Regions from separate parts of the Arthrobacter sp. TMT4-20 genome, predicted to be linked through region 1. Evidence: riboswitches for the same ligand, from Rfam matches in the RefSeq annotation. Region 1 holds a riboswitch; each other region holds the start of a gene.

Region 1 (7,861 bases):
TGGGTGCCTCGTCCTCGGTGTAGGAATCCACCAGGAAGGCCATGAAGGACCGGGTCAGGCCAGCGGCGGGTTCGATCACGTACGGTGTGTACCGCTCGTTGGTGCCCTGGTTGAAGTAGCTCAGGTCGGTACCGGAGTGCTTCGAATGGGTGGACAGGTCAAAGTCGGTGCGGTTCGCAATGCCCTCCAGCTCGCCCCACTCCGAACCCTGGAACCCGAACCGGTACTCAATGTCGGTGGTGCCCTTGGAGTAGTGGCTGAGCTTCTCCAGCGGGTGCACGAACAGCCGCAGGTTGTCCGGCTTGATGCCCAGGTCCGTGTACCAGTCGAGGCGGTTCTTGATCCAGTACTCGTGCCACTCGTCATCAGTGCCGGGCTCGACGAAGAATTCCATCTCCATCTGCTCGAACTCGCGGGTGCGGAAGATGAAGTTGCCCGGGGTGATTTCGTTGCGGAAGCTCTTGCCGATCTGGCCGATGCCGAAGGGTGGCTTCTTGCGGGAGGTGTTGAGGACGTTGTTGAAGTTCACGAAAATGCCCTGGGCGGTTTCCGGCCGCAGGTAGTGCATGCCTTCCTCGTTGGCGACGGGGCCCAGGAAGGTTTTCAGCAGTCCCGAGAACTCCTGCGGTTCCGTCCATTCCCCGCGGGTGCCACAGTTGGCGCAGGCAATGTCCTTGAGCCCGTTTTCGGCGGCGCGGCCCTTCTTTTCCTCATATTCTTCCTCGAGGTGGTCGGCCCGGTACCGCTTGTGGCAGCTGAGGCATTCCACCAGGGGGTCGCTGAACACCTCGACGTGGCCGGATGCCTCCCAGACCTTGCGCGGGAGGATTACGGAGGAATCCAGGCCGACGACGTCGTCGCGCCCGCGAACCACTGACTGCCACCACTGGCGTTTGATGTTTTCCTTCAACTCGGCGCCGAGGGGACCATAGTCCCAGGCTGACCGTGATCCTCCGTAGATTTCCCCCGCCTGGAAGACAAACCCGCGGCGCTTCGCGAGCGAAATGATGGGGTCGAGTGCGGACTGGTTCTTGGCCAAGGTGGTTCTCCATTTCTACAGGCCGCTGGGTGCGGTCCGTGGTGGTGTCCGGCAGGGCTGAGGTTCAGCATCTGGTTCCGGTGAATGGTCCCGGTGAGGGGTTCCAAAACAGGGGCTGGGTGCCTGCTCGAATCGAAGGTACAACCTTAGCCTACCGAGGCGTATCGGCTGCCGGGGTGTATCGGCTGCTCCGGTCAACTACCCGGATCAACTGCCCAGGTCAAGGCATCTGGGGTCGGCTGATCAGCGTACCCGGAGCGCCCGTCTCGGCCATGGCAAGGTGGTCAGCACAATGGCGATGAGGGTGAGGATGGGGCCCGCCACGGTGGCGAGTTCCACCACGGTGCCCGGGGTCGGGAAGACCAGGTCGAGGGCCAGGGAACCGACCAGCTGGCCTGCGATCATCCCCAGACCGGTGAGCAGGACGCCGAGGCTCCGGACCAGCACCGCTCCCAGCCCGATGAAGACGCATCCCAGCGGGCCGCCGAGGTAATACCACCACTCGGTGGGCAGGGCCGCGCCCGGCCCGGCGACGAGAATTTTGATCAGCCAGGCGAGCAGCAGGACCGACGCCCCGGAGATGAAATTGATCAGGGTGGCGATGATTGGGGTCCCATAGTGAACCGACGCGGTGCCATTCATGGCCTGTTGGAAGCTGATGAGGAATCCGGCCAGGATCGGCAGCAGCACCGGTATCAGCCAGCTGCTGAGGTCGCCGGTGGCACCGAACCGGGGTGACACCGCCCAGACCACGGCAGCGACGGCGAGCGCCGTGCCAATTAATCGCATCACGGTCAGCGGTCGTTTCCCTGCCGGCCCGATGCCTGCACGGTCGGCGAGCAGGCCACTGAGGGTCTGGCCCATCACTGCCGCTACCGTGAAGAGCGCCACCCCCAGAACACCGATGGTCAGGGACTGGGAGAAGACAAAGAACGCGCCGATGGTGCCAGCGGCAAGATAGATGGGCGGGAACCGCCGCTCCCGCACCGAGGGAAGTATCTGCCGGAAACCGGCCCGCCCCCGCGGCAGCACGAGGGTGATAATCACCATCAGGACGAGGCCGGTGCTGAAGCTGACTAGCGCTGCGGCAACCCCATCGTTGAGGTGTGTGCCGAGGGCGCCGTTGATTCTCCCCTGCAGGGGAATTGCCACGCCGGCTGAGACGGCGAGCAGCAGGCCGAGGAACAGGGGAAGCCGGGGGTGGTGTGACACCCATTGATCCTATGGCAGGCTGGCCCGTGCCCTGGGACCAGTCGAACGGATCAAGAGATTCGGAGCCATGCCGCTGAGACCGGCAGGGTCGGGCAGAATGGAGCCATGAACCAATCCCCAGAAAGCGACCCGACCGTCGGCCACACCATCCCCATTACTGATGACATGATCCGGCTGGGTCAGCTGCTGAAGCTATCCAATCTGGCTGAGGACGGCGCGCAGGCCAAGGAGCTGGTGGATAACGGCCTCGTGAAAGTCAACGGGGCCATCGAGGAGCGCCGCGGCGCGCAGCTCCATCCAGGCGACGTGGTCACCGTGAATGGCGCCTCGGTCACTATCACCCGTGAGACCGCTAACGGCGTTTAGGCTGCGGTTCAATCCCGAAAACTGTCAGCTCGAGGAATTCCTTGACGTGGGCAAGCTCACGCATGCTGATGCTGTGGGCGATGCCCGCATACAGCACCTTGGTGAGGTTCGTGTGTGCGACAGCCCAGCGGTGAGTGAATTCAATCCGGTCGGGAGTGATCACCGGATCCTCCTGATCGCGCCCCCAGAAGAGCGGCACCGGGTGCGCTGCTGCGTCGTCGTCATTGAAGAACTGGCTGCCCTCGGCTGGCACCACAAACCCTGAGAGCCCGACGACGGCGGTGAAGTCGCGGGGGCGATGACGCAGCAGGGTGGTGGCGACGGCCATTCCCATGGAGAAGCCGAGCAGGGACACGCTGGTATGCCCGGCTTTCACCGAGTCGAGCCAGCCGGCTACCTTGGCGACGGTGTCAGTCACCAGATCCACCGAGTATCCGGTGTCCTGGGTGAGGGGGAACCAGGTGAACCCTGGCCCCATCGCGTGGGGGGCCCGCACGGAGGCGACCGTGAGGTTGGGCGGCAGATGGTCGACTAAGCCCATGAGGTCTTCCTCATTGGCAAGATGTCCGTGGAACATGACGAGCAGGGCGGTACCCTCGCGTTCCGCCGCGGGGCGCGACCACAGGACCACGGGATCCCAGGCAGGCGCGGTGGCGTGATCGGCGGCTGGCAGGTGGGGTGATTCCGAAAGAGTCATTGACCTAGTCTTTCACGCGCGGAGGGTCGCGTTCAGTATCGGTCTGTAACAGGATAGAAGGATGAACCGGAACCTGTACCTGACGCCCGACACCCCGGCCGATCCTCACGACAGCATGCCAGAGAGCAGCGTGGCGAACAGTATCCCGCATCCGTGGACCCGCTATGTTGCCCTCGGTGACTCATTCACCGAGGGCATTGGTGACCCGAATCCCGAGAGCGTGGGCGGCAACAGGGGGTGGGCCGACCGGGTCGCTGAAGAACTCAGCAGGAGCCGGGAGGATTTCGCGTATGCCAACCTCGCCGTTCGTGGCCGGCTGCTGCACCAGATCGTGGACCAGCAGGTTGCACCGGCTTTGGCCTTGAAACCGGACCTGATCACCATCTCGGCCGGCGGCAACGACCTGATCCGGCCGGGTGGCGACCCGGACCAGCTGGCGGCCCGGCTGGACGGTGCCGTTGAGGCGCTCAGCGCGGATCAGGCGACGGTGGTCCTGTTCGCCGGCCCCGACGCGAGAGATTCGGTGCTGGGCAACTTCAGGTCCAAGACGGCAATTTTCAACGAGAACCTGAGGATCATCGCCGCCCGGCATGACGCCCTGATCGCAGACATGTGGGCGCTCCGGCAGCTGGTGAACCCGCAGATGTGGGATGGAGACCGGTTGCACTTTTCCCCGCTGGGTCATCACACCATTGCCATGATGGTGCTGGAAACCCTCGCGGTACCCCATTCCCTGACACCGCTCGAACCGCAGCCGCTGCCCCATCAGAGCTGGCGCGCCGCGCGGACGGAGGACCTGGTGTGGGCGAAGGTGTACTTCGTCCCCTGGGTGCTGCGCCGGCTCCGCCGCCAGTCCTCGGGCGACGGGGTGCTGGCGAAAAGGCCCGATGCCGCTCCGATCTTTGGCCCCGGGATGCCCCCCGGCGTCGGCGGCTAAGCCCCGGTCATTCACTAGTGATCGGTGTAGAAGGCTTCCCGCAGGCGTTGATCGAGCTGGTGGATCTCGGTCAGGAAGGCGTCGTGGCCGATCGGTGAGACGATCGTGTGGACGGGCACCTCCCCCGGCAAGGCCTGTGCCAGGGTGTGGGACTGGCTGGGGAAATACAACCGGTCCGAGTCAACCGCTGCGATGAAGAACTCGGCGGTGGCATCCCGCAACGCCAGGTGCAGGGGACCGCGGTCCCGGCCGGCATCATGCCCCATGAGTGCTTCTGTCAGCACCAGATAGCTGTTGGCGTCGAACCGTTCCACCAGCTTGCTGGCTTGATGGTCAAGGTAGCTTTCCACCTGAAATCTGCCCCGGGCTGCCGGGTCCGACGAGCCGAAGGGTGTCTCTGCACCCTGTGCCGCCCGACCGAAGCGGTGCTCCAGCTCCGGCTCGGACCGGTAGGTGATGTGGGCGATGCGCCGGGCCAGCCCGAGCCCGGCGACCGGGCCTGTGCCCGGATAGTAGTCCCCCGCGGCGAATCCCGGGTCCAACCGGATAGCCTGCAGCTGCGCCTGGGCGAAGGCAATCTGCTCTGCCGAGCTTGCGGCAGTGCAGGCGATGACTGCGCACCGTTCGACCCGCTCCGGGTACACCAGAGCCCACTCCAGGGCCCTCGCGCCGCCGAGCGACCCCCCGATCACCGAGTGCCACCGATCGATTCCGAGCGCATCAGCCAGGAGGGCCTCGGCCCGGACCGAATCCCTGACCGTGAGGTAGGGGAATCGGGAGCCCCAGGGGACGCCGTCGGGGTCCGCTGACGCAGGTCCGGTGGAGCCATAGCAGCCGCCGAGCATATTGATGGATACGACAAAATACCTGGTGGTGTCGATGGTTTTGCCGGGGCCCACCAGCTGGTCCCACCAACCGTCTTCGGTCGAATCGCCGCGGGCAACATGGGAGCTGCCGGTCAGTGCATGCTGAATCAGGACGGCATTGGACCCATCGTCGTTGAGGGTGCCCCAGGTTTCATAGGCGAGCGTAATCTCGGGCAGGTGCCCCCCGGTTTCACAGGTGAAGGGGCCCAGACCGAGTGAGCGGACGACGCCGTCAGGTGTCACCTGGGCCCGGTCCTGTTGTGCGGTGTGAATAGTTGTCACTGGTATCGCCCACCTCGGAATCCGCGCTTGCGCCGGACACCCTGTCCGCCGCCTGGTCGTCACCCGGGGCACCCCACCGCGAAGGAGGGTTGCCGTCCAGCAAGCCGGGGCTTGGTGGAGCGGGGTGTTCCGCTCCGTGCTGGCACTCGTGACCTGTTCCTAGATAACCCGAAAACGCAGCTTCGACGCAAATATGTGAACGTCCGTGTATCTGAACGTCCGTGGCAAAAAAGACCCTGATCTGCCCCCAGCAGCCCGATAAGCTTGCGCCATGCGGATCCGCCCAATCGATCTCGTCGATGTTTTTGTCTACCTCGTCGTCCTGGGTCTGTTCATTCAACTGTTTCCCGCGGTGATTTCCGAGACGTTCACCCTGGCGTTGCTGACCGCTGCGCTGCTGAAGCTGGTGCTCGAATTGGTGATGCGGGTGAAGAAGGCCCTGTTGACCCGCGTCCGTACGGCTGAGCGGGTTCTCCCCCGGGTGATCAATGGTGGGGCCCTGCTGCTGGTGCTTCCCGGAAGCAAACTCCTGGTGCTCCAGCTGGTGGCGTTCCTCTTCGGCGATGCGGTGTACCTGGGTGGCTTCTTCCAGGTCACGGCGCTGATCATCGTTCTGATGGCTGCCCGGGGTGGCGTGAGACGCCTTTTCGTCGGTAAGGGTCCCCTAAGTCGAGACACAGATCACAAAGTGCCAAACTAGGGCCATGCGCTTGGACCATGTCTCATATGCTTGTGAACCCGACGGCCTCGTAGCAACTGCGGGGAGGATCGCCGATGCCCTCGGCGTCGACCCGGTGAAGGGTGGTGTGCATCCCCGCTTCGGCACCAGGAACATGATTTTCCCGATGCTGAACGGTCAATATCTCGAAGTTGTTGAGGTGCTGAACCACCCGGCTTCCGACAAAGCTCCCTTCGGCCAGGCGGTTCGCGCCCGGTCCGAGGCTGGCGGCGGCTGGATGGGTTGGTGTGTTGCTGTGGATGATCTGGCCCCCTTCGAGGAACGCCTCGGTCGTAGCGCCGTCCCGGGCAACCGCAAATTTCCTGACGGTCAGGAGCTCACCTGGCAGCAGATTGGCATCAAGGGGCTGATCGCTGATCCCCAGGTCCCCTATATGTTGCGGTGGGATGACGGTACTGAGGCCCTGCACCCCTCACAGGCCCGACCCGCTACAGTGCGCCTCGATTCGCTGACCATTGCAGGGTCCCCCGACCGGATTGCTGAATGGCTGGGCACGCCGGCGACCGAGCCGCTCGATGAGGTTGTTGTGCAGTGGGTGGCACCCAATGGCACTCCCGGCATCATGTCCGTGACCTTCCAGACTGCCAACGGCCTGGTGGAAATTTAACTGCACCCTTTCGTGTGACCGGCCGGCAAGTCGCCACGTGACTAGTCGCCGATACCAATCGCCGATCCAAAGAGGGCGAAGCCTACAAACCCGGCGATATCGAGCAGGGCGTGGGCGATGACCAGGGGCATCACCCGTTTGGTCCGGGTGTAGGCATATCCAAAGATCAGACCCATCAGGACATTGCCGATAAACGGCCCGAAGCCCTGATACAGGTGGTAGCTGCCCCGGAGCAGGGCACTGGTGATGATGATGGCCGGCATTGACCAGCCCAGCTGCTTCAGCCGGTGAAACAGGTATCCCACCACAATGACCTCTTCGACCACTGCGTGGCGCAGCGCCGAGAGAATCAGGACGGGCACGGTCCACCAGTAGGCGTCGAGCGCAGCGGGCTCGATTGCCGTCGTGATCCCCAGCGCACGCCCCGCCGCATAGACGCCGAGCGTGCCGACCCCGATGACCATCGCCAGGCCGAACCCCAGGCCGAAATCGACCCGTGGCCGGCTGAAAGTGAATCCCAGGGTGCGGAACGCCGACTTTCCCGGTTCCGTCAGGAGGAATAGCACCAGGAACACCGGAACCAGCGCGAAGAAGATGCCGAGCAGCTGGTAGGTGAGGTCGAAGTACTGGCGGTCATTCAGGACCGGATTCAGCCGGGTGGTCTGCGCAGCGAGCGGCGCCTGGCTGAGCTTGTCGAGCAGGTTGACCACCGCGTAGACGGCCGATTGCCCGAGGGAAAGTCCGAGCACAATCGCTATCTCGGCGGTGATCCGCCGACGTTGGACGGGGGCCGACCGGTTGACATCGTCCGGCGTCGACGTCGTGGACGCCTTGGGTATCTCGGTGGACATGCCAGCCATCCTAGTGGGCGATCCTTGGGGCTAGTCGGCACCCAGCTTCGGGGCGACGATGACGGTGGTCCCATGATCTTCGAACGACCGCCGCTGAGCGGCGGTGATTCCTGAGTCGGTGATCAGGTTGCTGAAGGTGTAGCCGGTCATGGTGGCGAAGCATCGGGTACCGATCTTCGACGAGTCCGCGACAACGTAGGCCTTGGCGGCGCGTTTGGCGACCATTGCGTTGACCGCGGCTTCACCCTCGTCGCTGATGGTGGGC
Region 2 (7,861 bases), on a different contig from region 1:
TGCTGGTGCGTGGTCGAGCCGGGGTGGATGACCAGGGTGCGGGCATCGCCCACGTTGGCCAGGTGTGAGGCCAGCTGCAGCGACTCAATAAACTTCTGCCCTGCCGCCCTGCCCCCTTTCACCCCAAAACTGAAGACCGACCCGGGCCCCTGCGGCAGGTACTTGGCGGCCCGCTCGAAATGCCGGTGCGAGGGGAGGCCCGCGAAGTTCACGTACTCCACCCGAGGGTCGTTCTCCAGCCACTCAGCGACCGCCTGGGCGTTGGACAGGTGTTCGTCCATCCGCTGGGCCAGGGTTTCCACGCCCTGCAGCAGCTGGAAGGCCGACATGGGGGAGAGGGACGGCCCGATGTCCCGCAGCTGCTCGGTGCGCAGCTTGGTCAGGAAGCCGTACTCGCCGAAGTTGGCCCACCACTGGATATTGCCGTAGGACGGGACCGGCTCGGTCATGGTGGGGAACCGGCCGTTACCCCAGTTGAAGGTTCCGGCCTCGACGACAACGCCGCCCAGGGTGGTCCCGTGCCCACCGATGAACTTGGTGGCGGAGTGGATCACAATGTCGGCGCCGTGCTCGATGGGCCGGATCAGGTAGGGGGTGCTCAGGGTGGAATCGATGATCAGCGGCACACCGGCGTCGTGGGCGATCTTCGCTAGCCCCTGGATGTCGGCGATTTCACCCGAGGGGTTCGCGATCACCTCCGCGTAGACGGCCTTCGTGTTGTCCTGGATGGCCGCAGCATAGTCAGCGGGATCCGTGCCGGGGACGAAGGTGGTGTCAATGCCGAACCGGCGCAGGGTCACATCGAGTTGGGTGACCGTGCCGCCGTAGAGCTGCGACGCGGCGACAATATGATCCCCGGCCTGGCAGAGGGCCGCGAACGTGATGAATTCGGCGCTCATGCCCGACGCCGTCGCGACCGCCCCGATGCCACCCTCCAGGGACGCGATCCGCTCCTCGAACGCGGCGACCGTAGGGTTGCCGATCCGCGAATAAATGTTGCCGTACTTTTGGAGCGCGAAGAGGTTGGCGGCGTCGTTCGTGTCCTTGAACACGAACGAGGTCGTCTGGTAGATGGGTACCGCTCGGGCGCCGTGGGCCGAGTCGGGGGTGCCACCCGCGTGAAGAGCGCGTGTACGGAAACCGAAGCTGCGATCAGCCATCAGACACCTGCCTTAATCTGGTTGTCAACATTGAAATCTAGGCCCTCTTTACGGGCGAGGTCCGCTTCGAGTTCGCGGACGATGGGGAGGATGTCCTTGCCGAAGGCTTCGACCTCCTCCTGGAAGTGGAGGTAGCAGGTCAGCATCAGGTTCACGCCGATTTTCTTGTACTCGACGATCCGCTCGGCGATCTGCTCGGGGGTGCCGATCAGCTGGGTCTTGAAGCCGTCGTTGTACTGGATCAGGTCCTCGAAGGACGAGTCCGCCCACATACCCTTGCCGTCCTTGGTCGAGGCACCGGCTTCCTGCACGGCGCCCCGGAACCCCTCCACCGCCGGTTTGTGGGCCTTGGCCACGATCTCGCGGAGCGTCTCGCGGGCTTCCTTCTCGGTATCGCGGGCAATCACAAAACCGTTGAGCCCGAACCGGGGGTGGCGGCCGACGTCGGCCGCTGAGGCCTGCACGCCGGCGATATTCTCCTTGAATCCCTCGAGGTCCTTGCCGTTGGAAAAGTACCAGTCGGCCACCCGGCCAGCAGTGGCCTGCGCCGCCGTCGAGTTCCCGCCGAAGAAGATTTCAGGGTGTGGACGCCCGGGCACGTCGACGGGCGGCGGGTTGAGGGTGAAATCGGTGATGTTGTAATACTTGCCGGCCTGGGAGAAGTTCTGCTCGGTCCAGAGGCCGCGGAGGATCCTGATGAACTCTTCGGTGCGGACGTAGCGCTCGTCGTGTTCCAGCCACGGCAGCCCGAACCCGGTGAACTCACTCTTCAGCCAGCCGGACACAATGTTCACCGCCGCCCGACCACCAGAGATGTGGTCAGCGGTGATGATGAACTTCGCCAGGACTCCGGGCTGCCACATGCCGGGGTGGACGGCGGCGATCACCTTCAGCTTTTCGGTCGCACCGAGCAGCGCCAGGGAGAACGACGTCGCCTCATGCTGCTTGTCGGCGCCGTACGACGCCGCATACCGGGTTTGCGAGAGGGCGTACTCGAAGCCGGCGTCCTCCGCGATGCGGGCCAGCTTCTTGTTGTACTCGAAGTCCCAGCTGGTGCGCTGCTCAATGGTGGAGACCACCAGGCCGCCGCTCACATTGGGCACCCAGTACGCGAACTTCAGGGGTTGGGAAAGGTCAATAGCCATAGTGGTCCTCCATCGTGCCTGGCATTAGCACCCTAATGTCACTGCCGTGGGCAGTGGCCAGGGTTGCTGCGGTGTCAATGAGCCAGATCTCTCAACCGCTCGGGATGGTCCCCACCAGTGTGACAGTCCTCTCACGGTCGACCAACATTGTTGCTCTCCGTTGCGGGTTGTCCCTCCGGTGGGGTTTGCTGGCGGGGTCACGGTGACGCCCTTGCGGCCAGTGCGGCAGCGATGCCGGGCACGCACGCCTCGTTCTGCAGGGAAGTGGTGTCACCCAGCGTTGTGTTCTCGAACAGCTGCGTCAGGAGCCGGCGCATGATCTTGCCGGACCGGGTCTTCGGGACGTCCGCGACGACGACGACGGCGGCCGGCTTGGCGATCGGCCCGATCACCGCCGCGACGTGGTCCCGCAAGACCCGGCTCACCTCCTCCGCCGCGTGCGCGCCGGCCCCGTGGGACGCAGCCAGCACCACGAAGGCGGCAATCGCATGGCCGGTCCGCGGATCGGAGACCGGACAGACGCCGGCCTCGACCACCCACGGGTGAGCAACCAGGGCCGATTCAATCTCGATGGTCGAGAGCCGGTGGCCTGACACGTTGAGCACATCGTCGACCCGGCCGAGGATCCAGGTGTCGCCGTCGTCGTCGTTCCTGGCCCCATCACCGGCCAGGAACCAGCCCTGGGCGGCGAACTTTCGCCAGTAGGAATCCAGGTAGCGCTGCGGGTCGCCCCAGACGGTGCGCGCCATCGCCGGTCCGGTGCGGTCCACGACGATCAGGCCCTGCTCACCGGTGGGTACCGGGTTTCCGGCGTCGTCGACAATCCGGGTGCTCACGCCGGGGAGGGCGCGGGAGGCAGAACCGGGCTTGAACGAGGGGTCAGTGGGGCGGGGAGAGAGGATGGTGGCGCCGGTTTCTGACTGCCACCAGGTGTCGACGACCGGTGCGGTGCCAGCCCCGAGGTGCTCCCTGAACCAGCGCCAGGCCTCGGGGTTGGTGGCCTCACCGACGGTGCCGAGGAGACGGATCGAGGACAGATCGTAGCTGGCAGGCACGCCGTCCGGGAACCAGCCCATCAGCGACCGGATCAGGGTGGGGGCCGTGTAATAGCTGGTCACCTTGTAACGCTGGATGATCTCGAAGTGCCGCCCCGGATGTGGGGTGTTGGGAGTGCCCTCGAAGATCACCTGGGTGGCGCCGTTGGAGAGCGGACCGTAGATCTCGTAGGTATGGGCGGTCACCCAGGCAAGGTCGGCGGTGCACCAGTGGACGTCCTGGTCCCGCTGCGACGGATCGGGGTTGCTGAACAGGTAGGCGAAACTCCACGACGCCTGGGTCAGGTACCCACCGGAGGTGTGCACCAGGCCTTTCGGCTTACCCGTGGTGCCGGAGGTGTACATGATGAACAGGGGAGTCTCGGCGTCGAACGCCTCGGCAGCGTGATGCGGGGACGCGGCGCCGACGGCGTCATGCCACCAGACGTCCCGGCCCTCGGTCCACTCGATGTCGCTGCCGGTGCGGCGGATCACCAGAACATGTTCGATGCTGTTGGAACCGGACACGGCCTGATCGGCGTTGGTCTTGACCGGCACCGCTGCGCCGCGCCGGTACTGCCCGTCAGTTGTGACCAACAGTTTGGCGCCGGTGTCCTCAACCCGGAAGCGTAAGGCTTCAGCAGAGAATCCGCCGAACACCAGTGAGTGCACCGCCCCGATTCGCGCGCACGCCAGGGTGACCACAATCGTTTCGACGAGCACGGGTAGGTAGATCACCACGCGGTCGCCCTTGCCGATCCCGAGGTTCAGCAAGGCGTTGGCGGCGCGTGACACCTCCTCCTGCAGGTCCGAGTAGGTGACCGTTCGCTGGTCCCCGGGCTCACCCTCGAAATGCAGGGCGACCTTGCTGCCCAGCCCGGCATCCACGTGCCGATCCACGCAGTTGTGGGCCACGTTGAGGCGGCCCCCCGCGAACCACTCGATCACCGGGACGGTGAGCTGCCCGTCGGCGCCACCCGATACCGGCCGGGCTGGCTGAAAGCTGTGCGCCGTGGACCATTCGGCAGCCCAGTCCAGCCGGCGCGCCTGCTGTTCCCAGAACGCCAGGCGGTCCGTCTCGGTCAGGGGGTCGGCCTCCTGAAGGCTCACGCCCATCGCCGGACCGCCCACTTCTCGGCGATCCCCAGGAGGGCATCGGTGGTTTTGCCGATGATCGCCAACAGGATGATCGCCAGGAAGATCCTGTCCACCCGTCCGTTGTATTGTGAATCACTCAACAGGTATCCGAGCCCCAGCGAGGAGGCAATCAGTTCAGCCGCGACCAGGAACAGCCACGCCTGGGCGAGGCCCAACCGGAGACCGGAGAACACTGATGGAATCACGGCCGGGAGTTGCACCGTGGTCAGCAGTTTGAAGCCCTTCAACCCGAACGCCCGGCCGGCCTCCACCAGGTTCCGGTCCACGTGCCGGAGCGCGAGGTACACGGTGGTGAAGACGGGGAAGAAGGCGCCAATGAGGATCAGCGTGATCTTTGAATCCTCGCCGATCTTCATCCACAGGATGAGCAGCGGCACCCAGGCCAGGGACGGGACAGCACGCAAGGCGCCGATGGTGGGAGCGAGCAGCGCGTCCGCGATCCGGGACAGCCCGACGAGTGAGCCGATCGCGAGGCCCAGGGCGGCGCCGAAGGTGAAGCCCAGCAGTACCCGTTGGGTGGAGATGCCGATGTGGGTCCACAGCTCGCCGCGCTGGATCAGTTCGACTGCCGCATTGAGCACCGCCGCGGGCGGCGGCACCTGGACGGCGCTGAACAGGCCGGTGACGGAGTTCAGCTGCCAGACGGTGATGATCAGCCCGGGCAGGATCAGCCCGAGGAGCAGACGCACCCAGCCACGCCGCAGCGGGCCGGTCTGGGACCATCCATGTGCCGGTCCGCCCCGTTCGGGCGGCGGCTGGGTGGCGTCTGCCGTTGCCACGGTGGAGCCGGAGGCTTCCAGGGAAGTCTGGCTCACGCCCGTGACGCTGTTCCCGGTCACGTACGGATTCCCGATGTGGGTCATGAGGAGGCCTCAATCGCCGTGGGATCCGCGTTGCGCACCAGGGAGTCTTCAAAGAGGGTGTCGAGCGCTTCGTCAACCTGTTCCTGGCTGGAGACGTCACCGGATTCGACGAACACCGGACCGATCTTCTCCAGCACAGCCCGCTGCGCGTCACCCGGGATGGGGTCAACGTCCAGGTTGGTGCGGTCGATGATGACCGCGTTGGCGATTTCGACGTCGATCCCTGCCACCTCGGCGAGGATCTTGGCCGTCTCTTCGGGGTTCTCGATGGCCCACTCGCGGGCCTTCTCGTAGGCGTTTACGACGGTCTGGGCCAACTCGGGGCTCTCCGCCAGGAAGTCTTCGGTGGCGTTGAGGAAGCCGTAGGTGTTGAAGTCGATGTCCCTGAAGAACAGGGTGGCCCCATCCTGTTCGGCCGAGGCCATGATCGGGTCGAGGCCCGACCAGGCGTCCACCGATCCGTTGGCGAGGGCGGCCCGGCCGTCGGCGTGCTGCAGGTTCTGCACCGTGACCTCGGAGGGATCGACGCCGCCGGCCTCGAGCGCCTGCAGGAGGAAGAAGTAGGGGTCGGTGCCCTTCGTGGCGGCGATCGATTTGCCCCGCAGGTCCTCTATCTCCTGGATGTCCGAGTCAGCGTTCGTGACCAGCGCCGACCATTCCGGCTGGGAGTAGATGTCGATCGTCTTGATCGGGGAGCCGTTGGATCGGGCGAGCAAGGCAGCGGAACCGGCGGTGGAACCCACGTCGATGGCTCCGGCGCGCAGCGCCTCGTTCGCCTTGTTGGACCCGGCGGACTGGATCCAGTTGACGGTGACGTTTTCATCCGCCAACTCGTCCTCCAGCCACCCCTGTTCCTTGATCACCAGGGACAGCGGGTTGTAGGTGGCGAAGTCAATGTTCAGTTCGCCGCCCGCGGGGGCGGCCGCGCCGTCGGCGTCCTCACCGGCCATGCATCCCGTCAAGGCGAGGGAGGCGACGGCGGCCAGTGACGCGGCGCCCAGAAAGGTGCGGCGGGGGTGGGGTGCTGGTTGGCGGTTCATGAGTGTCCTTCGGTGAGACGGGTCGTCTGAGACGAGTTGGGTGAGACGAACAAAAGGGTGGGTACGGTGTGACACAGCGGGTAGGCCGTGCAGGGGTGGGTGAAAAGAGAAACCCGGAGGGCAGGGGAAGGCGCGGCCTAGTGGCCGGTGACTCCCAGGGAGGCGAGCAAGGAGCTGCGCATTCGGCCGAGGTCGGCCGCGTTGCGGTCGCGGGGGCGGTCGCCGGGGACGGTGAGAACCTCGGTGATGGTGGCGCCCGGCAGGTTGCCTTCGGTGCCCAGGACGATGATGCGGTCTGCCAGTTGCAGCGCCTCGTCGACGTCGTGAGTGACCAGTAGCACGGTGGTGGGTTGGGCTCGGTGGATGTCGAGCAGGAGATCCTGCATCTTGATCCGGGTGAGAGCATCAAGGGCGCCGAACGGCTCGTCGAGGAGAAGGACGCCGGGGTTGCGGGCCAGGGCACGTGCCAATGAGGCTCGCTGTGCCATTCCGCCGGAGACTTCCCGCGGACGGTGCTTGGCGAACGAAGCAAGTTCGACCAGTCGCAGCAGCTCGGCTACTTTGGCTTTGCCCACGCTGGCACTCGACGCCTTGGGCAGACCAATGGCGACGTTGGCCTGCAGGGTGTGCCAGGGCAGCAGCCGGGGTTCCTGAAAGGCGACGGCGCATCGTTCGTCGATGCCGTGTACCTCGGTGCCGTCAATCAGGACGGACCCGGCGTTGAGGGAGTCCAACCCGGCGGCAGCCCGCAACAGGGTGGATTTGCCGCAGCCGCTCGGGCCGAGGATGGCGAGGACCTCGCCAGCGTGCACTTCGAAGTTGATGTCCCGCAGGACGGTCCGCCGATCGGAGGCGGCACCGAAGCTTCGGCCGAGGCCGGCGAAGGTGACGTTGAGTGCCTGTTTGGTGGGCACAGTGGTTGACTGTGGTGATGCCAGAACGGTCATAGGATTAACTCCATCGGTCCTGGCGGTAGCACCCTACTGTCACCGGTTGGCCGCTGCACTTACGTGCTGCAGATGGTCAGCCGGATGGCCAGGGTTGCTGCGGCTTCATCGATCCAGGTCTCTCAGCCGCTCGGGATGGTCAAGCACTACTAAACTCCTGTGCACGGGTTCTCCGCAAGTGTTGGCGTAACAATCCGACCGATTACAGCGAAAGGGCACACCATCATGGCACACAGCAACGATCCTGAAGTGATCCGCACGCTCCTCACAACTCCCGCCCGCTGGGCGGTGGTCGGACTCTCCAACAATCCCCGGCGCGCTGCGCTCGGAGTCTCACGGTTCCTGATCGACCACCTGGGGATGGAGGTGATCCCCGTCAGTCTCAAGGGCGACGACGTCCATGGGCGCACTGGCTATCGGCGACTGGCGGATATCCCCGGGACCATCGACGTCGTCGACTGCTTTGTGAACTCCTCAAAGGTGGGAGCGGTGGTGGACCAGGCCATCGAGGTGG
Region 3 (7,861 bases), on a different contig from region 1:
CGCATCCATGCGTGTGGATGGATCGTATGCTGGCGCCGGGAGCCCACGCGGCGATGCGCGGCCGAGGCGGAGTGCGCTGTCAGGTGCTGGCGGACGGGGTGCTGCACCGCGGTCCGGCGGTACTGGTGAGCCCGGTTTTACTGGAACCGGACCGCGCTGGGGAGGCCACGATCCGGCGTCCTGCACGGTTGCCCTGATCGTTTCACGCCACCGCTGAGGAATACGTCGCCGTCCACTGGCGTTGGGCGAGGGGGACCAAATTTTTCCGCAACCAATTCTGCAGGAGCTTATCTATGCCTACGACCGTCAACGCTTACGCCGCGCCATCCGAGTCCGAGGACCTCATCGCCACCACCATCGAGCGCCGCGACGTCGGCCCCGACGATGTGCTGATCGACATCAAGTTCGCAGGAATCTGCCACTCCGACATCCACACCGTCCGCGGTGACTGGGGACCCCAGACCTACCCGTTGGCGCCAGGACACGAGATCGCCGGGATCGTCACCGAGGTCGGCTCCAACGTCACCAAGCACTCCGTCGGCGACCGCGTGGGCGTCGGCTGCATGGTCAACTCCTGCGGCGAGTGCAAGAACTGTGAAGCCGGCGAGGAGCAGTACTGCCTCAAGGGCAACACCGGCACCTACGGCGCCAAGGACCGCGACGGCTCCATCACCCAGGGTGGCTACTCCACCCACATTGTCGTCACCGAGGACTTCGTTATCCGGATTCCCGAAGGTATCGACCTCGACGTCGCCGCACCGCTCCTGTGCGCTGGCATCACCACGTTCTCGCCTCTGAAACGCTGGGGCGCCGGACCAGGCAAGAAGGTTGCAATCGTAGGCCTGGGCGGACTCGGCCACATGGCCGTGAAGCTGGCCGCAGCGATGGGCGCCGAGGTAACGGTGCTTTCGCAGTCACTGAAGAAGCAGGAAGACGGGCTACGTCTAGGGGCCAAGCACTACTACGCCACCAGTGACGAGAACACCTTCTCCGACCTCGCCGGCTCCTTCGACCTGATCATCAACACGGTGAGCGCCACCCTCCCCATCAGTGACTACCTGGGTCTGCTGGCTCTCGACGGCGCGCTCGTCAACGTTGGAGCGCCGGCCGAGCCGCTGCCCGTCAACGCATTCGCCCTGATCGGTGGCCGCCGTTCGTTCGCCGGCTCCCTGATCGGTGGCATCCGGGAAACCCAGGAAATGCTCGACTTCTGCGCCGAGCACCACCTGGGCGCCGAGGTAGAGGTCATCTCCGCAGACAAGATCAACGAAGCCTACGAGCGCGTCCTCGCCTCGGACGTCCGCTACCGCTTCGTCATCGACACCTCAACGCTGAACTAGCGTTTCGCGTTAGTGAACCCCCGGCAGGAGCTACTCCTGCCGGGGGTTCTCGCGTTAAACTCGGGGCTATGACTGCGCACCTGAATATCACCGACGATCCCGCCGCCGACAGGTTGCTCTCCGAGGAGCCTCTAGCCCTGCTGATCGGGATGCTGCTGGACCAGCAGGTGGCGATGGAAACGGCTTTCGCTGGCCCGGCCAAGATCAAGGACCGGCTGGGCGCGTTCAACGCGGAGACGATCGCCCACAAGGATCCCGACGAATTCGTTGAACTCTGCCGCACGCCGCCCGCCGTGCACCGCTACCCGGGGAACATGGCCGCGCGAATCCAGACGCTGTGCGCCACTTTGCTCGACGACTGGGATGGCGACGCGTCCCAAATCTGGAGGAGGGGCAACCCCGACGGTGCCGAGGTCTACAAGCGGCTCAAGGCACTGCCCGGTTTTGGGGAACAGAAGGCCCGAATCTTCCTTGCACTGTTGGGCAAGCAATACGGGTACGACGGCGACGGCTGGCGTGAGAGCGCGGGCGCGTACGGCGAGGAGGGCAGTTACCGCTCAGTCGCCGACATCGTGGACCCCGAATCCCTCACGAAGGTGCGTGAAACCAAGCGTGCGGCGAAGGCAGCGGCGAAGGAGGCGACGGCCTAACACTGGTTTCCGGCGCAAAGTAGGCTCCCTCCTCTTCCGCCGCGCGAGTGGCGGCGTGGATGGTCTAGCCGCGGTGAGCAATCCGGTCAGAGGGGGTCCACCCGGAGATCGGTGAGGAAAAAGTTGCCCACCGCTGCCTGAATTGCCCACCGGGCCGGGCAAGCCCTGCGGAACTCGTTAGGCAAAGCCGGGTTCCCGAACGGGCGATTGTAGGACTCCTGAAACCGGGTATTCCTTTTGGGAAGGGACCGAAGCGAGGAACCGCGCAGGATTGCCACAGGATCAACGAAATAAGCCGACTTCGTTTCGATGCGCGGTTACACTGAAATAGGAATCGGAAATTGTGAAGAATAACGATTATTTGGCAAATCGGACGCTTTGGCGCACGCCGTGATTTCTTCCATCCGTTTCAAACGAAAGCAGGCTCTCTATGGGCTTCAGCCATTCCCGTTGACTACTTCCGTCCTGCTGGCTCACAAGCGACTACCCTGTATCCGCATCGCGGATTGGTAGATAGCGAAGCCCTTCTAGGCAATACTCTGTGGCCTGAGATATCCCGGTCGCTGAACCTTAGACTCCGGTCGAATGACCAGGAAAGCGAATCGCCCCCATGCTCGATCCAGTACCAAGCACCAATAGCCATTCATCAATCGACGAAACCCCTACCGGCCTGACCGATGAAGAGTTGGCGTCTGATCACAGCAGTTCTTACACACGAGCGCTCGCCGAAGTGCGAAGCTGTGTACTTGAACAGGCCAGAAATCCTGCACAGGCAAAGGTTAGCTTCGATTATTTGATGACCCATGATTCGCTCACCGGATTGCTCAATCGGGGTGGATTTCTGGCGGAGCTTCAGCTCTGCCTTGCAAAGCGGGCCGGCAGGAAACAGCGCCGAGGACTATTGATCGTGGACCTGGATTTCTTCCGGACGGTCAATGTCGGTCTGGGGATCGCTGCTGGGGATGAGACTCTGAGTATCGTCGCGCAGCGGATCCGTGCCGCGGTGCACCCATCTGCAGTCGTCGCTCGGTTGTCGGGTGTCGAATTTGCGGTACTGGCTGACCTCGCCGACGCCGGGGAGGCGCAGTCGGTGGCCGCCGAGCTATTGGAGGCCCTGAGCGCGCCGATGGCGGTTGGCGGGACCAGCATTGAAATCACGGTCAGTATTGGCGTTTCGATGGCCAGCGAAACTGACACCCCTGACCGGCTGGTGGGTCGGGCTGCCGCGGCACTGCACCAGGCCAAGAAGCGGGGCCGTAACCGCTGCGAGGTGGAGTGCAGCATGCACAGCGATCCCGACGACGGCCAGCTGAATCGCCGCGGTGAACTGCGCCGTGCCATCGAGGACGGAGAGCTATGCCTCTTCTTCCAGCCCCAGATTGACCTCGTCAGCGGCCAGATGAACGGATTCGAGGCACTGGTGCGCTGGGATCACCCCAATAAGGGCCTGCTGGCACCGTCAGCTTTCATCGACTTCGCCGAAGAATCCGGGCTTATCCTGCCGCTCGGAGCCTGGGTGATCAACGCTGCCGTCGCGCAACAGGCCGCATGGCACCGATCTGCGGCGGGACGGCCCCCAGTACGAATGTCAGTCAATATCTCAGCCATCCAGCTCAGCGATCCCCGCCTCGAAGAAATGGTCACTGAAGCGCTTGAACGCCATGGTGTTGCTCCGGGGCTCCTGACCCTGGAAATCACCGAAACGGCGCTCACCGCGGATCCAGTTGCCGCGCTGCGGACCCTCGAAATTCTCAAGGCCCTGGGCGTCAGGTTGGCAATCGACGATTTTGGTACTGGCCATTCCAGCCTCACCTATCTCAAGCGCTTTCCGATCGACGAACTGAAAATTGACCGCTCCTTCATTGCCGGGCTCACTACCGACAGCAAGGACCACGCGATTGTCGCGTCCTGCATCCAGCTCGCCCACGCCACGAACCTGATCGCCGTCGCCGAAGGCGTTGAAATGCCAGCCCAGCTACACGCGCTGACCGAGCTGGACTGCGACCTCGCGCAGGGCTACTTCTACACCCGCCCCATGTCGGCAGAGGACCTCGAACCGTGGTTCATTCCGCGACCCGATAATATGCGCCTGGGAGAACCCCAACTGGTTGGTCAGTAGCGTTGCAGGTTGACCTTGAAAGTCTCGCCGTTGACCGGAGCTGACGTGTGCTCGTGCACAATTTTCCAGTCACCGTCGCGGCGCCCCAGAACCCAGGTCAGGCGGTTCTGCATGGAGTCCTGTTCGACGTCGTCGGGCCCAATGTCGCGGTAGGTGATGATGGCGTGCACGGTTGCCAGGTCCTCGGTAACCAGAGTCTGAACGTCATCGAAGTCCACCCCGACACGCTCATCCCCCACCGAAGCGAACCACCCGGCCACTGATTCCCGCCACGGGCCTGCACCCTGGTGGCTCCACACGTCCCATAAGTCGAAAACCCGGACATCGTCGTCATACAGGGTCAGCAGGGCATCAACATCCTTCCCGAATACGGCTGCAGCATACTGTTCGAGAACCTGAGTGATCGACTCTTCATCCATGAAGGCGATCCTCGCATGCCCGACCGATGAACGGAACGGGTACGCGCAAGTCATTTATGACGACCGGTAACGGCCAGGTTTTGACCCAACAAATTTTCTGCCTTAGCGTGATCTCCAGAATCAAGAGTGTCAACCAACGGCCCTGGCCGGTTGACCAGCAACCCTCTCCCGTAGCGGGGTGCTCCAGGTGAAGATTCGGCCGCCGGAACAAGTCCCCGGACGGCAAGTACGGCGTATCCAGAATTGACCCCGCCGAGGGGTCGTCGTGGATACCGCCCGCCATCTTGAAGCGAGCCAGCATGTAACCCCGAGGAAACTCCCCGAATGTCGCTGCAGTTATCGCAGCACTTCACCCCTGCCTATCTGCCTATCTGCCTATCTGCCTGTCCAGTGGTAACGCCTGGCCAATGTTATCGGCCGACCGGACCCCACTGACGTACCCCGTTCAAAGGAAAAACCCCCATGAAATCCCGCACCCTTCTCACTATCGCCGTTGCCCCATTCCTCGCCCTCACTGTGGCATGTGGTGGCTCGGGCGAGTCCGGTTCCGGAAATGAAAGCATCAAGCTCGGCGTCGTCGGCGCCAGCGACCCGGAATGGGGCCTGCTCACCGAGGCCGCTGCCGAGGAAGGCATCGAGCTGGAGGTCATCGACTTCGCCGAATACACCCAGCCAAACCCCGCGCTAAGCGAAAGTGAACTGGACCTCAACCAGTTCCAGCACCTGGTGTACCTGGCCCGCTACAACGTATCCAGCGGAGAGGAGCTGGCCCCGATCGGCTCCACGGCCATCTACCCGCTGGGCCTGTACTCAACCCAGTACGGGTCGGTGGAGGAAATCCCCGAAGGATCGACGGTTGCTGTCCCCAACGACGAGAGCAACCTCGCCCGCGGGCTGCTGGTCCTTCAGTCCGCCGGTCTTGTGGTGCTCGACGACGGCGGCAGCGCCTTCTCGACGATCGACGACATTGATGAGGACGCGTCCAAGGTCACCGTCACCACGCTCGAAGCGTCGCTGACCCCCACCTCGCTGCCCGACGTCGCCGCCGCCATCATCAATAACGACTTTGTCCAGGACGCTGGCCTGAACTTCGAGGACGCCATTGCCCAGGACGATCCGACCGATCCTGCCGCCGTCGCGTACGTGAACGTGTTCGCCGCCCGCGCCGGCGAAGAGGGCAACGAGACGTACCAGAAGCTGATCAGCATCTACCAGGAAAACCAGGAGGTGCAGGACGCCGTCCAGGAGACCTCGGGCGGGACCGCCGAGTTCCTTCAGGTCACCCCCGATGAGCTGCAGACGACCCTCGACACCGTCGAGGAAGACACCCGCGCCCAAGGCTAACCAGCCCTCCCTGCCCTGCGGCCAGCTGGCGATCCCGGCTGGCCGCAGGGCCGTTTATCAAGGAACACCATGCCACTCATTTCCCTGCAGGGAGTTACCAAAAGCTTCCCTCCGGGCCGCCGCGGCGACGCTCCCGTGCACGCGATTGACAACGTCAGCCTCGACATCGAGGCTGGAGAGATCTACGGGATCATCGGCTACTCGGGGGCCGGGAAAAGCACTCTGGTCCGCCTGATCAACGCTCTCGAAAAGGCCAGCAGCGGCACCATCATTGTCGACGGCCAGCAGGTCACCAACGTCCCGGACCGGCAACTGCGCAAACTACGTCTCGACATCGGGATGATCTTCCAGCAGTTCAACCTGTTCAACGCCAAAACAGTCTGGAACAACGTCGCCTACCCCCTGCGCGTCGCTGGGAAGAGCCGGGACGAAATCCAGGCGCGCGTCACCGAACTCCTCGACTTTGTGGGACTGGCCGATAAGGCCTCCAACTACCCCGAACAGCTGTCCGGCGGCCAGAAACAGCGCGTCGGCATCGCCAGGGCACTCGCCACCTCGCCAAAAATCCTGCTCGCCGATGAGGCGACGTCGGCGTTGGACCCCGAGACCACCCATGAGGTGCTGCGCCTGCTACGGCGGGTCAATGAGGAGTTGGGCATCACCATAGTGGTGATCACCCACGAAATGGACGTCATCCAGACCCTCGCCACGAAGGTGGCGGTGATGGACAGCGGCCGGATCGTGGAGCAGGGTGATGTGTTCGACGTCTTCTCCAATCCGCGCGAGGCCTCATCCCAACGGTTCGTTTCCACCGTGGTCCGGGGGATCCCCTCACCCGACGAACTCGCGGTTCTCCAGGAGCGGCACACCGGCCGGATCGTCACCTTCTCCTTCCGTGACGGCGACTCCTCGCAAGCCTCGGTCTTCCTCGAGTTGGCGGCCGCCGGCGTCGAGTTCGAACTGATCTACGGCGGCATCAACGACATTCGGGGCCGCGCATTCGGCCATCTCACCCTCGCACTCACCGGGCCCGACGGCGCGGTCGACGCTGCGCTGACCGGGCTGTCCGGTCGCATCACTGTGAAGGAGCTCAGCTGATGGATTCCCTCATTGACCTCACCCCGGAGCTGTGGGTCGCCACTTACGAGACCCTCTACATTGTCGGGTTCAGTCTGTTCTTCGGCGGCCTCGGCGGACTACTGCTCGGCATCGGGCTTTACACCACCCGAGCCGGCAGTATCCTCGGCAACAGCGCCGTGTTCAGCACCCTGAATATCATCGTGAACATCTTCAGGCCCATCCCGTTCATCATTTTCCTCGCCGCGGCACAACCCCTGGCCAGGGCGGTCACCGGAACCGGGATCGGCAACAGCGCCATCATCTTCACCCTGTCGCTGGCCGCCGCATTCGGGATCAGCCGCATCGTTGAACAGAACCTCCTGACTGTCCAACCGGGCGTGATCGAGGCGGCGCGATCCGTCGGGGCCGGGCGCCTCCGCATCATCCTGACCATCCTTATCCCCGAAGCCCTCGGCCCGCTGATCCTCGGGTACACGTTCATCTTCGTGGCGCTGGTCGACATGTCAGCGGTTGCCGGGTACGTGGGCGGCGGCGGGTTGGGCAACTTCGCCATCCAATACGGTTACCGGCAGTTCAACCCCTGGGTCACCTGGGCAGCGGTGATCGTGATCATCCTGTTGGTGCAGGCGGTGCAGCTGCTCGGCAACGTACTCGCCCGGAAAGCGCTCAGACGGTAGCTTTCCGGCCGGCGGCGGGTCTCGAACGTGGTGATCCCCGACGCGGGTAGCGCCAGCGGCAACACCACGGCAACAATTCGCCCCCGGTGCAATCCCACGGAGCGAAACGAAGAAAAGGTCCCTGCAACAGTCTGAAAGGCTATTGGAGGACGAGGTCACGGTGAGCGCGAGCGTGTCAATCAAACCGGTGCTGGCGTCCTCGTCCAGGAAACCTGGATCTAATATTCGCCCG

What was found. A riboswitch is a leader RNA that binds a small molecule or an ion and turns the genes downstream of it on or off. The one in region 1 is predicted to bind S-adenosylmethionine.
Region 2: linked by a shared signal. The riboswitch ahead of sfnG (dimethylsulfone monooxygenase SfnG) and the one ahead of metX (homoserine O-acetyltransferase MetX) in region 1 are both predicted to bind S-adenosylmethionine.
Region 3: linked by a shared signal. The riboswitch ahead of ACX80Z_RS12025 (MetQ/NlpA family ABC transporter substrate-binding protein) and the one ahead of metX (homoserine O-acetyltransferase MetX) in region 1 are both predicted to bind S-adenosylmethionine.

What each region holds. Positions count from the first base shown of each region.
Region 1 covers NZ_JBTNDW010000009.1:154,101-161,961, forward strand. The annotation lists gene ACX80Z_RS10705 (glycine--tRNA ligase) at 1-1,039, opposite strand, end outside; gene ACX80Z_RS10710 (DMT family transporter) at 1,283-2,251, opposite strand; gene ACX80Z_RS10715 (RNA-binding S4 domain-containing protein) at 2,357-2,617, shown strand; gene ACX80Z_RS10720 (alpha/beta hydrolase) at 2,604-3,314, opposite strand; gene ACX80Z_RS10725 (SGNH/GDSL hydrolase family protein) at 3,430-4,251, shown strand; gene metX (homoserine O-acetyltransferase MetX) at 4,266-5,399, opposite strand; SAM riboswitch class IV at 5,418-5,553, opposite strand; gene ACX80Z_RS10735 (hypothetical protein) at 5,671-6,099, shown strand; gene ACX80Z_RS10740 (VOC family protein) at 6,104-6,745, shown strand; gene ACX80Z_RS10745 (CPBP family intramembrane glutamic endopeptidase) at 6,787-7,596, opposite strand; gene ACX80Z_RS10750 (DeoR/GlpR family DNA-binding transcription regulator) at 7,627-7,861, opposite strand, start outside.
Region 2 covers NZ_JBTNDW010000013.1:30,623-38,483, reverse strand. The annotation lists gene ACX80Z_RS12900 (O-acetylhomoserine aminocarboxypropyltransferase/cysteine synthase family protein) at 1-1,160, opposite strand, end outside; gene sfnG (dimethylsulfone monooxygenase SfnG) at 1,160-2,305, opposite strand; SAM riboswitch class I at 2,312-2,416, opposite strand; gene acs (acetate--CoA ligase) at 2,503-4,455, opposite strand; gene ACX80Z_RS12885 (ABC transporter permease) at 4,446-5,360, opposite strand; gene ACX80Z_RS12880 (aliphatic sulfonate ABC transporter substrate-binding protein) at 5,357-6,400, opposite strand; gene ACX80Z_RS12875 (ABC transporter ATP-binding protein) at 6,538-7,347, opposite strand; gene ACX80Z_RS12870 (CoA-binding protein) at 7,573-7,861, shown strand, end outside.
Region 3 covers NZ_JBTNDW010000011.1:94,089-101,949, forward strand. The annotation lists gene ACX80Z_RS12000 (MOSC domain-containing protein) at 1-197, shown strand, start outside; gene ACX80Z_RS12005 (NAD(P)-dependent alcohol dehydrogenase) at 294-1,340, shown strand; gene ACX80Z_RS12010 (HhH-GPD-type base excision DNA repair protein) at 1,409-1,990, shown strand; gene ACX80Z_RS12015 (putative bifunctional diguanylate cyclase/phosphodiesterase) at 2,787-4,109, shown strand; gene ACX80Z_RS12020 (YybH family protein) at 4,103-4,528, opposite strand; SAM riboswitch class IV at 4,647-4,763, shown strand; gene ACX80Z_RS12025 (MetQ/NlpA family ABC transporter substrate-binding protein) at 4,991-5,872, shown strand; gene ACX80Z_RS12030 (methionine ABC transporter ATP-binding protein) at 5,942-6,970, shown strand; gene ACX80Z_RS12035 (methionine ABC transporter permease) at 6,970-7,629, shown strand.